DNA from 2 places in the Buttiauxella cochleicola genome. Region 1 is predicted to be linked to the other one. Evidence: predicted binding sites of a transcription regulator. Region 1 holds the regulator's gene; the other holds the start of a gene.
What was found. The regulator PurR, encoded in region 1, represses purine synthesis genes. The targets are predictions, from matches to a motif close to CANGCAAACGTTTGCNTG.
Positions count from the first base shown of each region.

Region 2: the regulator PurR is predicted to act here: its motif matches at 2,835-2,852, upstream of LVQ79_RS18125 (nucleobase:cation symporter-2 family protein).

Region 1 is NZ_JAJSOU010000001.1:177,138-184,784, forward strand. It holds gene LVQ79_RS00775 (PTS sugar transporter subunit IIC) at 1-839, opposite strand, end outside; gene cfa (cyclopropane fatty acyl phospholipid synthase) at 1,046-2,194, opposite strand; gene punC (purine nucleoside transporter PunC) at 2,492-3,685, opposite strand; gene punR (DNA-binding transcriptional activator PunR) at 3,801-4,712, shown strand; gene purR (HTH-type transcriptional repressor PurR) at 4,733-5,758, opposite strand; gene cydH (cytochrome bd-I oxidase subunit CydH) at 6,054-6,143, shown strand; gene sodB (superoxide dismutase [Fe]) at 6,196-6,777, opposite strand; gene LVQ79_RS00810 (C40 family peptidase) at 6,970-7,647, opposite strand, start outside.
Region 2 is NZ_JAJSOU010000015.1:20,816-28,462, forward strand. It holds gene LVQ79_RS18120 (AsmA family protein) at 1-1,266, opposite strand, end outside; gene LVQ79_RS18125 (nucleobase:cation symporter-2 family protein) at 1,392-2,783, opposite strand; gene gltS (sodium/glutamate symporter) at 3,013-4,215, shown strand; gene recG (ATP-dependent DNA helicase RecG) at 4,220-6,301, opposite strand; gene trmH (tRNA (guanosine(18)-2'-O)-methyltransferase TrmH) at 6,306-6,995, opposite strand; gene spoT (bifunctional GTP diphosphokinase/guanosine-3',5'-bis pyrophosphate 3'-pyrophosphohydrolase) at 7,000-7,647, opposite strand, start outside.

The DNA.
Region 1 (7,647 bases):
TAGATATGCGGCAGAACATTGCCCGCAGCCAGTGCAGTCTGGTTAGCTGACAGGTTCGCCATCCAGAAAGGGTTCATAATCCCGGTGACAATAAGCGCGCCGTGAATACCGGCGAACCATAAAATCTGGCAAATAAAGACGGAAATCAAAATCGCCGGCAGCGAGTCGGATGCGGATACTAACGGTGCCAGCAGATGCATGATTGCTTCGGGAATAATCATCCCAGTGGTGGACTCGATAAACAAATTCAGCGGGTGCAGGGTTGCAACAATCACCACAACCGGAATCAGAATTTCAAATGAGCGCGCAACGCCTGTCGGCACTTCTTTCGGCAAACGGATGGTAATGTTGTGGCGTTTTAATAACGCGTATATTTCGCTGGCGTAAATCGCCGTAATCAGCGCAGTGAAAATGCCCTGGCCGGAGAAATACTGCGTTGAGATCTGCCCGTCTTTATACGGTGCGGCGACCAGTAAAAAGGCCATAAACGCCAGTAGGCCAGTCATAATCGGGTCGAGCTTATAGTGCTTCCCGAGGCTTGCGCCGATACCGACGGAGATAAAGAACGTCATCACGCCCATGCTGAGGTTAAACGGCAGCATTAACTGTTCGCGGTAGGTCTGCGAGAAGTTAAGCCACGAGCGGGCAAAGCCCCAGGTGCTGTCTGGCGAGAACGGCGGGAAGATAAACACTAACAAGAATGATCCGATAATCATAAACGGAAGGGCGGAGATAAAACCGTCGCGAATGGCGATGACATGGCGCTGAGAGCCCATTGCTCCTGCCATTGGCGTGACTTTTTGCTCAATCACATTGACCATTTTTTGGTACATGCTCATGGCGGTATCCTTGCTATTGTTTTTGGGAAGTAGAGTGATTGTGAAACAAGATGGAAACCGGTTTCCAATGAATAAAGAGATAAGTGTTAACGGGATCAAACTCGTGAAGAAAGGAGCGCAGGAAACGTGAAGGGACTCACATTTTGTTAAGAAAATGCTACATGCTTGCGAGGATTGAATTTACCCCGGCATTGCCGGGGTGGAAATCAGTGCGGAACCCGTAAACCGTTTTCGACGCCACGAGTGAAGACGACTTGCCAGAGCTGGATATCACGTGCACGGAAGGCACCGGCACAAGCATTCAGATAATAACTAAACATGCGTTTGAATCGTTCTGAATAGTTATCGGCAATTTCCGGCCAAAAGTTATTGAAGCGTTCATGCCAGGCCATCAATGTTTTGTCGTAGTCGGCACCAAAGTTATGCCAATCTTCCATCACAAAATGACCTTCGCTGGCATCGGCAATCTGGCGCACTGACGGCAGACAGCCATTAGGGAAAATGTACTTGTCTATCCATGGGTCAACACCGTTAAAGGTTTTATTCGAGCCAATGGTATGTAGCAGGAAAATACCGTCAGGTTTTAGATTGCGGTCGGCAACATTAAAATAGGTGGCATAGTTTTTCGGCCCAACATGTTCGAACATGCCGACAGAAACAATGCGGTCAAATTGCATATCCAGTTCGCGATAATCTTGCAGCGCAATATTAACGTTAAGCCCGGCACAACGCTCTTGCGCCAGTTTTTGTTGTTCGGCGGAGATGGTTACACCATGAACGGCTACGCCGTAATTCCGGGCAGCAAATTCTGCCAGACCGCCCCAGCCGCAACCAATATCAAGTAACGTCATTCCTGGCTCAAGATGCAGCTTATCGCAAATCATTTTAAGCTTGGCGTTTTGTGCATCACTTAGCGTGGTAGCGTCTTTCCAATAACCGCAGGAATATTGCATATGTTCATCAAGCATGCGGCTAAATAAGTCATTGCCCAGATCATAATGTTCTTTACCGACTATCCACGCACGTTTTTTGGATTGCAGATTAACTAAGCGCGCGGCGGCTACACGTAGCGTGTCTTTTAAATGGTGGGGGAGTTGCCGCTCAAGTCCGGCGCGAATGGCGTTATGGAAAAAAATATCCAGTCGTTCGCAGTCCCACCAGCCGTCCATATAGCTTTCACCAAGACCCAGTGTACCCTCTTGCAGAACACGCTTAAAAAAATCGGGATGCTTAACCTGTATATCGAAAGGGCGTGGGCCATTAATTTCTACCCCTGCACGCGTGAGCATATCGTTCACAATCCGATACCACGGGTTATTTCTTATTCTGACTTCTTCTATACACGATGAACTCATAGCTTCTCCATCACCAATGTGAAAGGAACCTTAAAACAGCGTAGACGCTATTTTGGGCATGTGAGAAATGTCACGGAAAATTCCGTGTGCCTGATATCCGACGTAGAACAGAGAAAGGGGGCTTGGCGCCCCAAAAAAACAGATGTAAAACAAAAACGGGAGCCAAGAGGCTCCCGTTTTAATGTGATTATTATGGTGTTATTTGTTGAGCCGTTTATGAGTATAGGCTCGCTTAAGCGGTGATTCAATCACATATTCTTAGCAAGCTAACCATGTTGAGGCTGAGCAATTTTAATCTTAATGTGCATCCGATTCAGCCGGTTGCCAGACCTCGGCATTTTTACGACGCTGAAGCAGATAACCCAGCATGGCCAGAACAATTGTTACCAACATGACACTGGTGGTTGTAAGCAGTGGTGTAGCGACCAACCACGACACCATCAAACTTGCCAGGAAGCACAGGCCCAATTGCAGCGTGTTTTGCAGCGCAGCGGCTTTACCCGTGGCTTGCGGGAAAGGCAACAGTGCGGAAGCAACCACGATTGGGTAAATCGCACCGTTGGCAATCGCCATTACACAGAACGGAATCAGCAATAACGTGAGTGTGGCGTGGCCGCTTACCGCAACCGCCCAGGTGCCGAAAATGCTCAACGTATATAACGCCAGCAACCACGGCAGCATTTGCTTGCCTTGCCATTTTTGCAGTGCGCTACGGCAGCCGTAACCACCAATCAGGAAGGCGATAGTTTGTGGCACATAGCTCAGGCCAATCGCCGCCGGGCTGTAGCCCATATCATTCAGAATGAACGGGGAACCGGTCAGCCAGGCAAAGAAGCTTGCGGAGCAGGCCGCATAAATCAACACGTTGCCGCTATACACGCGATTACGCAGCAACGACATAAAGCTGACTTTGTTGTCTTCTGTTTGCGGGTGATGCTGGGTACGTGGTTTCAGGCGCAGAGTTGGTATCATCAGCACCAGCGTGATGGCAAATAGTGTGGCGAAAATCGCCTGCCAGTCAAAGTGGGTCAAAATCCAACTACCCAACAGTGGAGCCAGTGCTGGAGATAGACCAACCAGCGGCATAATCGTTGCAAAAATGCGATTTGCACGGTTTGCCGGGTAGTAATCGGTCACCAGTGCCTGCCAGCTTACCGCGGCAGAACAAACACCAACGGCCTGAACGAAGCGCAGCACCAGCAGAGCAGTAGCACTTTCTACCCACAACATTCCAATACAACCGACGGCGAACAGACTTAGACCTGCCAGCAAAACTGGTTTACGTCCGAAATGGTCTGACAGCGGCCCCCACATTAACTGGGCAAACGCAAAGCCCGCAAGGAACAGGCTCAGGCTCGCACTGACGGCGGAGGCATCGGTCTGTAAATCTTGCTGAATGGCAGCGAAAGCAGGCAGATACATGTCTGTGGCAAGGAAGCCCAGAACACTTAATCCAGCCAGCCAGATAAGAAATCCTTTTGATGGTTGCATAATTTTCTCTTGTTTTATCTTGCAGGTTGATCGCTGCAAGAGTGTACGGAGTGCAAATAGGCTTGTGAAACGCTAATATTTGTAGGTTGCGTTCAAAAAATTTGTGAGCAGAGAAATGTGGTCAGAATATTCGCTGGAAGTGATAGATGCGGTAGCGCGCAATGGCAGCTTCAGTGGTGCAGCACAAGAGTTGCACCGCGTTCCGTCAGCTATCAGCTATACGGTACGGCAACTGGAAGATTGGTTAGCGGTTCCGTTATTCGAACGTCGCCATCGTGATGTTGAATTAACCCCCGCTGGCGTCTTTTTCCTGAAAGAAGGCCGTTCTGTTATCAAAAAAATGATGACGACACGGCAGCAGTGTCAACAGATCGCAAATGGATGGCGCGGGCACCTGGCGATTGCAGTCGATAACATCGTTAAACCTGAACGAACACGTCAGTTAGTGTTGGATTTTTATCGTCATTTTCCGGATATCGAACTGCGTATCTTCCAGGAAGTGTTTAACGGCGTGTGGGATGCGCTGGCTGATGGGCGAGTTGAAGTCGCGATTGGTGCGACACAAGCTATTCCCGTCGGGGGGCGTTATGCGTTCCGCGATATGGGGACGTTGAGTTGGCGCTGTGTGGTGTCATCAAATCACCCGCTGGCACAGCAGGGCGGAACCTTAAGTGATGATGATCTACGGGCCTGGCCGTCGTTAGTACTGGAAGATACTTCCCGCTCGCTACCGAAGCGCATTACCTGGCTTTTGGATAATCAGCGTCGAGTTGTGGTTCCAGACTGGGAATCTGGCTCTGATTGTCTTAGCGCGGGTTTATGTATTGGTATGGTGCCGCTGCATATAGCAAAGCCGTGGTTAGCTTCGGGGCAGTGGAGTGAGCTGACGCTCGATAACCCATTCCCGGACGCGGCATGTTGCCTGACATGGCGGCAAAATGATGCTTCGCCAGCTTTGGCCTGGTTGTTGGAGTATTTGGGGGATAGTGAGACGATGAATCAGGAGTGGTTGCAGGAGCCTGCTTAGGCAGGCTCCATTGACTGTTTTTAGCGACGATAATCGCGGAATGGACCATCTGCCACTGAACGGCGTTCAATTAAGCGTGGATGTACTTCAATCGACTGCGACTCTTCGCGTTTATTGACGATTCTATCCAGCAGCATATTGAATGCTGTTTCACCCAGTGAATCCTTCGGCTGATGAATGGTGGTCAATGCCGGTGAGAAGTAACGCGCGTTACGCACGTTGTCGTAGCCGATAATGGAAATATCTTGCGGCACGCGTAAACCCATTTCATCAGCAGCACAAATTGCGCCCATCGCCATAATGTCACCGCCGCAGAATATCGCGGTAGGGCGATGGGACTGCCCAATTATCTGCTGCATGGCGCGGTAGCCTGACTCAGGTTCAAAGTCACCCTGCACAATCCAGTTCTCAGGAATAGCGATACCAGCCTCTTCCAGCGCTTTCATAAAACCAGCATGGCGGCCGCCACCGGTATTACGTTCCATTTGACCGGGAATTGCACCAATTTCGCGGTGACCACGCTCAATCAAATAACGGCCAGCCAGATAGCCACCGTGGAAGGCATTATCGACAACGGAGTCGGTGAAATCCGCGCGGGCTTCGCCCCAGTCCATCACAACCATTGGGATGTGACGATACTCTTCAAGCATAGTCAGTAATGATTCCGGGTATTCAGAACACATCACCAACAGCCCATCGACGCGTTTTTGCGCCATCATGGATAAATAGGCGCGCTGTTTTTCGAAATTATTGTGCGCATTACCCAAAATCAGGGTGTAGCCTTTTTCAAAGCAGCTATTTTCGACAGCTTCGATTATCTCGGCAAAATAGGGTGCTTCGCTAGAAGTGGCTAGCAAACCAATCGTTTTGGTGTGATTAACTTTCAAGCTACGTGCGACGGCGCTAGGCGAATAATGCAATTGTTTAATTGCTGCCCAGACCGCATTGCGTGTTTCTTCCGCCACAAAACGGGTCTTGTTAATCACATGTGATACGGTTGTAGTGGAAACGTTTGCGAGCTTCGCTACGTCCTTGATTGTCGCCATTAAATTTCACTCCGGGCCATATCGTAAACCCCTGATAACCAATGTGTTAAACGTTTGCGTACGCTAACTCCTGAGGCAACGTTAAGGTTGCAGGTATGCCGGGATTGCGACATAAAACGGGAGGAGGGCGTTGAATAGATGGTACGCAACAAATTAGCGTGGGATTTTGGCCTATCCTGGAGAAAAGTGAAAGAGGGAAAAGCGATATCAGGTTAAAACCAGGGGGATTTTTATGTCTGATTGTGGGAAAATCAATCCGACACACCGATTGTAGGGTAATAAAAGGAGTTTGCTAATGAGTACCGATCTGAAATTTTCAATCATGACCACGGTTGTTGTTTTGGCTCTGATTGTGTGTGGCGCGTTAACCGCCGTACTGCATTGATACATCGCTCTGATTAAAATGGGCCGCAATCGCGGCCCATATCTTTTTGGTTTTATGCTGCCAGATTCTTAGCAACAAACTCCCAGTTCACCAACGCCCAGAAATGCTCAAGATAGCCAGCACGAGCATTGCGGTAGTCGATGTAGTACGCATGTTCCCACACATCCACAGTCAATAACGGTGTTGCCGCTGTTGTTAATGGGGTACCCGCGTTTGAGGTAGAGACAATCGCCAGAGCGCCATCTTCTTGTTTGACAAGCCAGGTCCAGCCAGCGCCAAAGTTTTTAATAGCCGCATCAGTGAACTGCTGTTTAAACTCAGCAAAGCTCCCAAACGACTTATTAATGGCTTCCAGAAGCTCCCCAGTTGGTTCACCGCCTGCATTTGGTGCCAGGCAATTCCAATAGAAGGTGTGGTTCCAAACCTGAGCTGCGTTGTTAAACACGCCACCTTCGGAAGTACGAACGATCTCTTCGAGAGTTTTACCTTCAAACGCGGTGCCCTTAACCAGATTGTTCAGGTTAGTGACATAGGTTTGATGGTGTTTACCGTAATGGTATTCCAGAGTTTCGGCGGAGATATGCGGTGCTAAAGCATCTTTTGCATATGGTAGTGCAGGTAGTTCGAACGACATTGCTGACTCCTTATTACCCTTCATACTTCGAGCCGCATCTTTGTTGGCTGCGATGCAACTCGAATTAATTTGGGTATCTATTGTTAAACATCACTTTTAGTGCGGGTTTAGGGTAACAAATTGAAAGGATAAGCAAAAGAGGGAACTCACCTGCCCAGGGAAGGGCAGGTGCAGGTTTTCTAATAAGAGCGTTTAACGAATGGTTTTAGGGGTCATAACGCGTTTGGCACCGACATAGTGGCGCTGCCAGTAGTCTTCGCTCAATGAGGTGATCTGGATATCCTGCCCGGTACGCGGTGACTGAATAAATTTACCGTTGCCCACGTACACGCCAACATGGTCAGCGGTGCCTCGACCTTGGGTGCGGAAGAAGACCAAATCGCCAGTTTCCAATTCCCCACGATCTACAGATGAGGCATCACGCAGGTGATACATCTCATTAGCGGTACGAGGAATACGGAACTTCACTAAATCTTTGTATGCGTAGTAAACCAGACCACTACAATCGAAACCGGTAACCGGCGAGGTGCCACCCCAACGATACGGTTTACCAATCTGGCCCATCAATTTATTCATTGCCGTTTTTTGTGCTTTTTGCACACGGACTTTATGCGCCGCAGCAATCGTCGTTGGCTGCTCTGATTTAACTTTTACACAATGCGCTTTATGGCCTTTACGTGGCTTGCTGCATTTTTCGGTGAAAGTAACAGGCTGAGCTTTTGCGAGCTTAGAGGTTTTATTGCGGGAGTTTTTTGCAAGATTCTTTGTTTTAGCGCTGCTGGCATTTTTGGCAGTTTTACTTTTTGCGGCAGTTGCTTCTTTTTTCTTGCTGGCTGTTTTGACTGAGGTGGTGCTTTTTTTGCTGGCGGT
Region 2 (7,647 bases), on a different contig from region 1:
CTGGCTATTGCGCACCACTTCGAGATTATTCGCCGTGCCATCTAATGCGGTGAGCTGGAACGGGAAGGCGGGATCAATATCGATGATCAAATTACGGTTTGCCGACAGTTTTTTAATCGTCACCGTGTTTAACCACTGCGGTAAAGGCTCTATCCAGCGTGCTTTCCAGTCGGCTGGCAGCGTATATTCCAGCCCGGCAAAGACCAGCTCATCAAGTGTCAGTTTATTCTCATTGCGCTGCCATTCGCCTGAGGCGCGAACCATGCCTCTTTCCCAACGGGAAGTGAACTGGCGAATCACAGCGGTTTGCGGGTTAAAATCGATATTCACGATAGGGTCGTTTAGCTGCAACGCACCAATAATAAAATCACTGGCATTCATCGATAAACGCCCGTCATCGCTTTGCCAGCCGCCCTTTGCCAACGTCAGGTTGCGCAAACTCAGATCTAAATCGGTTATTGCCCAGTCTTTTCCTTCCATGCGTGCATCTGTCACCTCAAGACTATCGATTTTCAGTGAAGGGACACTGCCAAGAGGGGCCAGGAAATCGGTAATGGATTTATTGGTTTGTAGGCGGATATCGTTGAGCCGTAAGCTGCCAATCTGCCAGGATCCATCGGCAAGGCGGTTTGCATTACCGGTGAGCGAGCCACGCGCAATGTCTGCACCGATGGTTGAGAGCGTCACCTGTTCGTTATTAATCGCACCTTGCAACAAGACGTTGGTAGCCGGAACACCGTTGAGTGTCATGGAACCGGCGCTAAATTGAATATCAGCAGTATTACCCAGCACTTTACCTTGCTCTGGCTGCCAGGGTATTACTCCTCCGTTGACGCGTTGAGCGTGCAGATCCCACCCAGTATTTGGGCTGTTGATTGCCATATCGCTCAATTGCAGCATATCGGACTGGAAGGGTAGCGGGGCAGCATTGGGGCTGATATTTAGCGTTCCGTTTTGCAGCAAAATCGTATCGACGTGCAAAGGCTCTGAAAATTGACGTGAGCTCAGGCCAATATCAATATTTTGCCCAACCAGAGTCGCTGGCTGGCCTTTGCGTCCGAAGGTGACGTTTGTCAGCGTGACATGAGTGGGCGATGCCCACTTGTGGTCGATCACTTCAAAAGAGAAATTGTAATCACTCTTCTCATTGACCCAACTACTGATTTGGGATGCTCCCCAACGAGTTTGAAGTAATAAATAAGCGGCTATGAGTGCCACTATTATGACAACCAATAAAGCTATGATCAGCTTTCCTAGAAATTTCATTGTCTTCCATCCCATGAAGTTTCGGTAAGGGTGTTATGCCCCATTTACCGTTATAGCTCAAGGATGGGATTGTCAGGAGGGGTAACACGCGCTGGCGCTAACAAATAACCAGCGCGTGAGGTACATCAATTTTTTTCAGGTGGGAAAATCAGGTTTAACACGATAGCGGTGATACCACCGGCAGCGATACCGGAGGAGAGCAACGTTTTTAGCCAGTCAGGAGCAAATTGAAGAATCAGTGGCTGCTGTGAAACGCCCATACCCACCGCCAGAGACAGCGCGATAATCATAATCGCACGACGATTTAGTGGCTCGCGGGAGACTATACGCACACCGGAGGCAGCGATCGTGCCGAACATCACGATAGTTGCGCCACCTAAAACTGGCTCAGGAATGTGCTGCACAAACCCACTTACTGCCGGGAACAGGCCCAACACAATCAGCATCAACGCGACGACAAATCCAACATAACGGCTGGCAACACCCGTAAGCTGAATAACGCCATTGTTCTGGCCAAAGCAAGAGTTAGGGAAGGTGTTGAATACGGCTGAAACGCAAGAGTTCAGGCCATTAGCCAGCACGCCGCCTTTCAGGCGCTTCATATACAGTGGCCCAGAAACCGGTTGCTCAGAGACGTCAGACGTCGCCGTAATATCGCCAATGGTTTCAAGGGAGGTCACCATAAAGATCAGCATCAGCGGAATCAGTAGGTTCCAGTCAATGCCCAGGCCGTAGTAAAGCGGTGTTGGCACCATGATCAGGTCAGTATTGGTTGATGGCGCAACATCAGGCAGCATGCCCATTGCCCATGCCAGCGCGTAACCTACTGCCATGGCGATTACCAGCGAAGCCACGCGCAAGTACGGGTTACGCTGACGATTCAGAAGAATAATGACCACTAATACTGCGCCTGCCAGCAGCAGATTTTTCGGTGCGCCAAATGTATGGTCACTCATTGCACCATAGCCACCGCCAATAGATGTCAGGCCAACCTGAATTAAGGAAAGACCAATAATCATCACAACTACACCGGAGACCAGTGGCGTGATAATGCGGCGAGCAAGGTGAAGGAAGCGCGATAAAAGCATCTCGGTGCAGCTTGCGAGCATTAAGGTGCCAAAAAGTGCAGCCATCATCGTCGGAACATCAGCCCCGCCATTCTTTAATGCCATGCCACCCATAATCAGCGGTGCGACAAAGTTAAAGCTGGTGCCTTGAATAGACAGAAGCCCAGAGCCTACCGGGCCCCACGCTTTAATCTGGATAATTGATGCCACGCCTGATGCGAACAGGGACATACTGATAATGTGTTGGGTATCTTCTGCTGGAAGTCCCAGAGCCTGGCAAATCAACATCGCAGGTGTGATCACCGCAACAAACATAGCTAATAAATGCTGCCCAGCAGCGAATAGAGTTTGCGGGAGAGGTGGACGGTCCTCCAGGCGGTAAATCAACTCACTGGAACTAGCGTGGGCAATCGGTTGCGCACCTTCAGACTCAACAGCATTAACAGACATTAGAAATTATCCCCTCCCGAAAAAACGGTGATTTTAGCGGACTGAAGGCCAAAAGCAAACGTTTGCTAAGGGTGTTTCCTAAGATAAAAAGTGTATATGCCGAGCTTTTTATATAACTTTCGACTGTTTTTTGGTTAAAATCCAGCTGCTGACTTTTCTAGAACCTGAAATTCCAGTGAAGGATAATTAAAAGCGTCTGTGAGAAATATGCGCAAACAGGAGCACTTCTATGTTTTATCTCGACACCCTTTCTACCCTTGTTGCTGCGACTCTCGTGTTATTACTGGGCCGAAAAATGGTCCACACCATACCGCTATTAAAAAAATACACTATCCCTGAACCCGTAGCGGGTGGACTCTTAATCGCCCTTGCCTTGCTGGTACTCAAAAAAAGTGTCGGTTGGGAATTTGAATTTGATATGAGCCTCAAAGATCCTTTGATGCTCGCCTTCTTTGCCACAATCGGCCTGAACGCCAATCTGTCTAGCTTGCGAGCGGGTGGCAAAGTTGTCGGTATTTTCCTGGTGGTGGTGGTGGGTTTGCTGGTCATGCAAAACGCCATTGGTATCGGTATGGCGAGCCTGTTGGGCCTTGATCCATTAATGGGTTTACTGGCGGGTTCTATTACGTTATCAGGCGGGCATGGTACGGGTGCAGCCTGGAGCAAACTGTTTACCGAACGTTATGGTTTCCAGAATGCCACCGAAGTGGCAATGGCTTGCGCAACGTTTGGTCTGGTATTGGGCGGTTTGATTGGCGGGCCAGTGGCGCGTTATCTGGTCAAACACTCCTCAACACCCGATGGCACACCAGAAGATAGCATTGATCCAACCGCATTCGAAAAGCCAGCGGTAGGGCGCATGATCACCTCTATGGTGTTGATAGAAACCATCGCGATGATTGCTATCTGCCTTACGGTCGGTAAGTTTGTCGGCCATCTCATTCAAGGCACCAGCTTCGAATTGCCGACATTCGTTTGCGTGTTATTTGTTGGGGTTATCCTCAGCAATACGCTCTCACTGCTTGGCTTCTACCGGGTATTTGAACGCGCGGTTTCCGTGCTGGGGAACGTCTGTTTGTCGCTGTTCCTCGCCATGGCGCTGATGAGCCTCAAGCTGTGGGAACTGGCTTCGCTGGCGTTGCCGATGCTGGCAATTTTGACCGTACAAACCATCTTTATGGCGTTGTATGCGATTTTCGTGACTTATCGCTTGATGGGGAAGAACTACGATGCGGCGGTTCTGGCTGCGGGGCATTGTGGTTTTGGCCTTGGGGCAACGCCAACGGCGATTGCCAATATGCAGGCGATTACCGAGCGTTTCGGCCCGTCACATATGGCGTTCCTGGTAGTGCCGATGGTTGGCGCGTTCTTTATTGATATCGTCAACGCGCTGGTCATCAAGATGTATTTGATGCTGCCAATCTTTGGCTAAGCCATCAGGCGTTTGAATAGCGTTCCGTTTCAGGCATCCAGCGTTCAATGAGCGCGGTTGCCTGCTCGGGATAGCGTTCATGAATATGGCGCGCAAGGCGCTGTACTTCCGGGATCATCGCCTGGTCGCGCAATAGATCTGCTACTTTAAACTCGGCACTTCCCGTCTGGCGCGTGCCGAGTAATTCCCCCGGACCACGAATTTCTAAATCTTTCTGAGCAATCACGAAGCCATCGTTGCTATCACGCAGTACCTGTAAACGCAGCTGTGCGGTTTTCGACAGTGGCGACTTGTAAAGCAACACACAATGAGATGCAACCGCCCCACGACCCACACGGCCACGAAGCTGGTGGAGTTGCGCAAGACCCAGACGCTCAGGGTTTTCAATAATCATCAGGCTGGCATTCGGTACATCAACACCAACTTCAATAACTGTTGTCGCAACCAGCAGATGAATTGAGCCTTCTTTGAAAGCCTGCATCACAGCCTGCTTTTCCTGTGGCTTCATACGGCCATGAACCAGGCCGACATTCAGATTAGGCAGGGCGATTTTTAGCTCATCCCACGTGACTTCCGCGGCCTGGGCTTCGAGCAATTCTGATTCTTCAATCAACGTACAAACCCAGTACGCCTGACGGCCTTCATCACTGCAAGCTCCACGCACCCGGTCGATAATATCGTTGCGGCGGGTATCAGGGATCGCGACGGTGGTGACTGGCGTTCGGCCTGGTGGGAGTTCGTCAATGGTCGAAGTATCCAAATCGGCATAGGCCGTCATCGCTAAAGTGCGCGGAATGGGGGTTGCAGTCATGATTAACTGATGTGGATGGAAGCCTTGAATCTGGCCCTTTTCCCACAACGCCAGGCGTTGATGAACACCAAAGCGATGTTGTTCATCAATGATAACCAGTGCAAGTTGCGAGAACTGCACCTGTTCCTGGAAGATCGCATGTGTTCCCACTACCATCGACACCTGACCGCTGGCGATCGCGTCCTGTTGAGCGATACGCGCTTTGCCTTTTTGCTTACCAGCAAGCCAGCCCACTTCAATGCCCAGCGGCGCAAACCACTGGCGGAAGTTATTAGCGTGCTGCTCGGCGAGCAATTCGGTTGGAGCCATCAGGCCCACTTGTTTGCCATGCGCAATCGCACGCAGCGCGGCGAGTGCGGCAACCAACGTTTTACCAGACCCCACATCACCTTGTACCAGGCGCATCATCGGGACATCCAGCGCCAAATCGTGCTCGATTTCCGCTACGACTCGTTCCTGCGCGCCGGTTGGTTTAAACGGCAGGGCGGCTAGCAGGCGGTTTTTTAAATCGTCATGATCATGCAAAGGCAGCGCATGATAACGCTGAGCACCAGCACGAAGCGCGAGCATGCTCAGGTTATGTGCCAGTAATTCTTCGAGAATTAAGCGCTGTTGAGCCGGGTGTTTTCCCGTCTCCAGATCGGCGAGCTGCATTGATGGCGGCGGACGATGTAGAGTGCGCAGCGCTTCTGGCAAGCTCATCATTCCCTTACTCAAATCAGCCGGGAGCAATTCTGCAATGGCGCAGGTATCGAGCAATTCCAGAGCCTGATCGGTCAGCTTGCGCAATGTAGCCTGGCGAATACCTTCGGTTGTCGGGTAAACCGGCGTCAGCGTTTCCTGTAATTCTGGCGTACTGAGGTCGCCCTGAACGCGGTATTCAGGATGAATCATTTCTGCGCCGTGCGTGCCGCGTTTTGCTTCACCATAGGCAAGCACGCGTTTACCGGTCGCGAGGCTGTTTTTCATTGCCGCGTTGAAGTTGAAAAAACGCATCGTCAGGATGCCGGTACCGTCAGAAATCTGGCAGGTCATCATACGGCGGCGGCCAAAACTGATATTGCAGTTCAGCACTTCACCTTCCACCGTGGCGTAAACGCCTGGCAGCAGGTCATTGATAGGGTAGAGATGGGTACGGTCTTCGTAGCGAAGCGGCAGGTGGAGCAGAAGATCCTGAATGGTGTACAGGCCAATTTTGGCCAGTTTGCCGCTCTGGCTGGCGCCGACTCCGGCAAGCGTGCTTAACGGTATGGCATCCAGCAAACGGCCTTTCATCCAGCTACTCCGCAGATTGCATTGTGGCCCACCATGCGGCATCAGCTTCTATCTCACCTTGCTGATTCACATGTGGGTAGGGCAAACCTTTACGGCGGGAAACTCGCGCCAGTACAGGGTAGCCGCCTTCAAACAGCAGGCGCTGTTGTTCGGATTCCGGCAGGGTGCTGTTTTCGCGCTGGTACATCCCGGCATTCTGGCGCTGGCGCTGTGCCTCATAAAGAATAAGTGCGGAAGCTACGGACACATTGAGCGATTGCACCATCCCGATCATCGGAATAATGATGTCCTGGTCTGCCAGTGCTAGAGCTTCCTGGGTGATACCGGTTTTTTCCTGTCCCATCAAAATACAGGTCGGACGGGTGTAATCAATTTCGCGGAAATCGACGGCTTTATCAGAAAGGTTGGTGGCGAGGATTTGCATCCCGCTGCTTTTTAGATAGCCAACTGCTTCGCCAATGTCGCGGTGCGTTTTAACTTCAACCCAGGAATTACTTCCCGCAGCAGAAGAGGCCATGGTGCGCATTCGGTTACCCGGCCAGACTGCGTGGACTTCATGTACACCCACGGCATCTGCGGTGCGAATAATCGCCGAGACGTTATGAGGTTTATGGACTTGCTCCATGCAGACGGTCAGATCAGGTTGACGCCTGGCGAGCATCTCGCAAATACGCGCATAACGTTGAGGATTCATAACACTAGTTTCGGTTGCGGGTAACTTTGATCACATCCGGCATCACGCGGATTTTGCGCATAATATTAGCCAGATGAACACGATCGCGGGCAGACATACGGATAAACGCACTATAGACGCGACCATCTTTTTCTTCGGTATTCAGGCTGTGGATATTCGAGCCTGCTGTGTTGATAGCAGCCGTCAGATTTGCCAGCGCACCCTGATGGTTGAACATATCTACTTTGATTTCAGTGAGGAACTCTTGCTCAGTTTCCTTATCCCATTCCACCGCCATAAATTTCTCGGCTTCTTTCTGGTAGCCACGAATATTCCGGCAAGACTCATGGTGGATAACCAACCCTTTACCAGGGCTAACGTGAGCTACTATCGGGTCGCCAGGAATTGGGCGGCAACACTTAGCAAAAGTAATCAGCACGCCATCTGCACCTTTGATAGGCAGATGGCTATGCGGCAGAGCATTCGCCTGTAAAGACGCTTGTGATTCACCTTGCAGGTTTTTCGCGACAACTACACTCATAGCGTTACCCAAGCCAATTTCAGCCAGCAAATCATCAAGCGTGGCGAGTTTCATGCGCTCAAGCTCTCGTTGAATATTTTCTGGCGGAACTTCGGCAAGCTTGCGGCTACCACCTAACGCATGGTTAAGCAG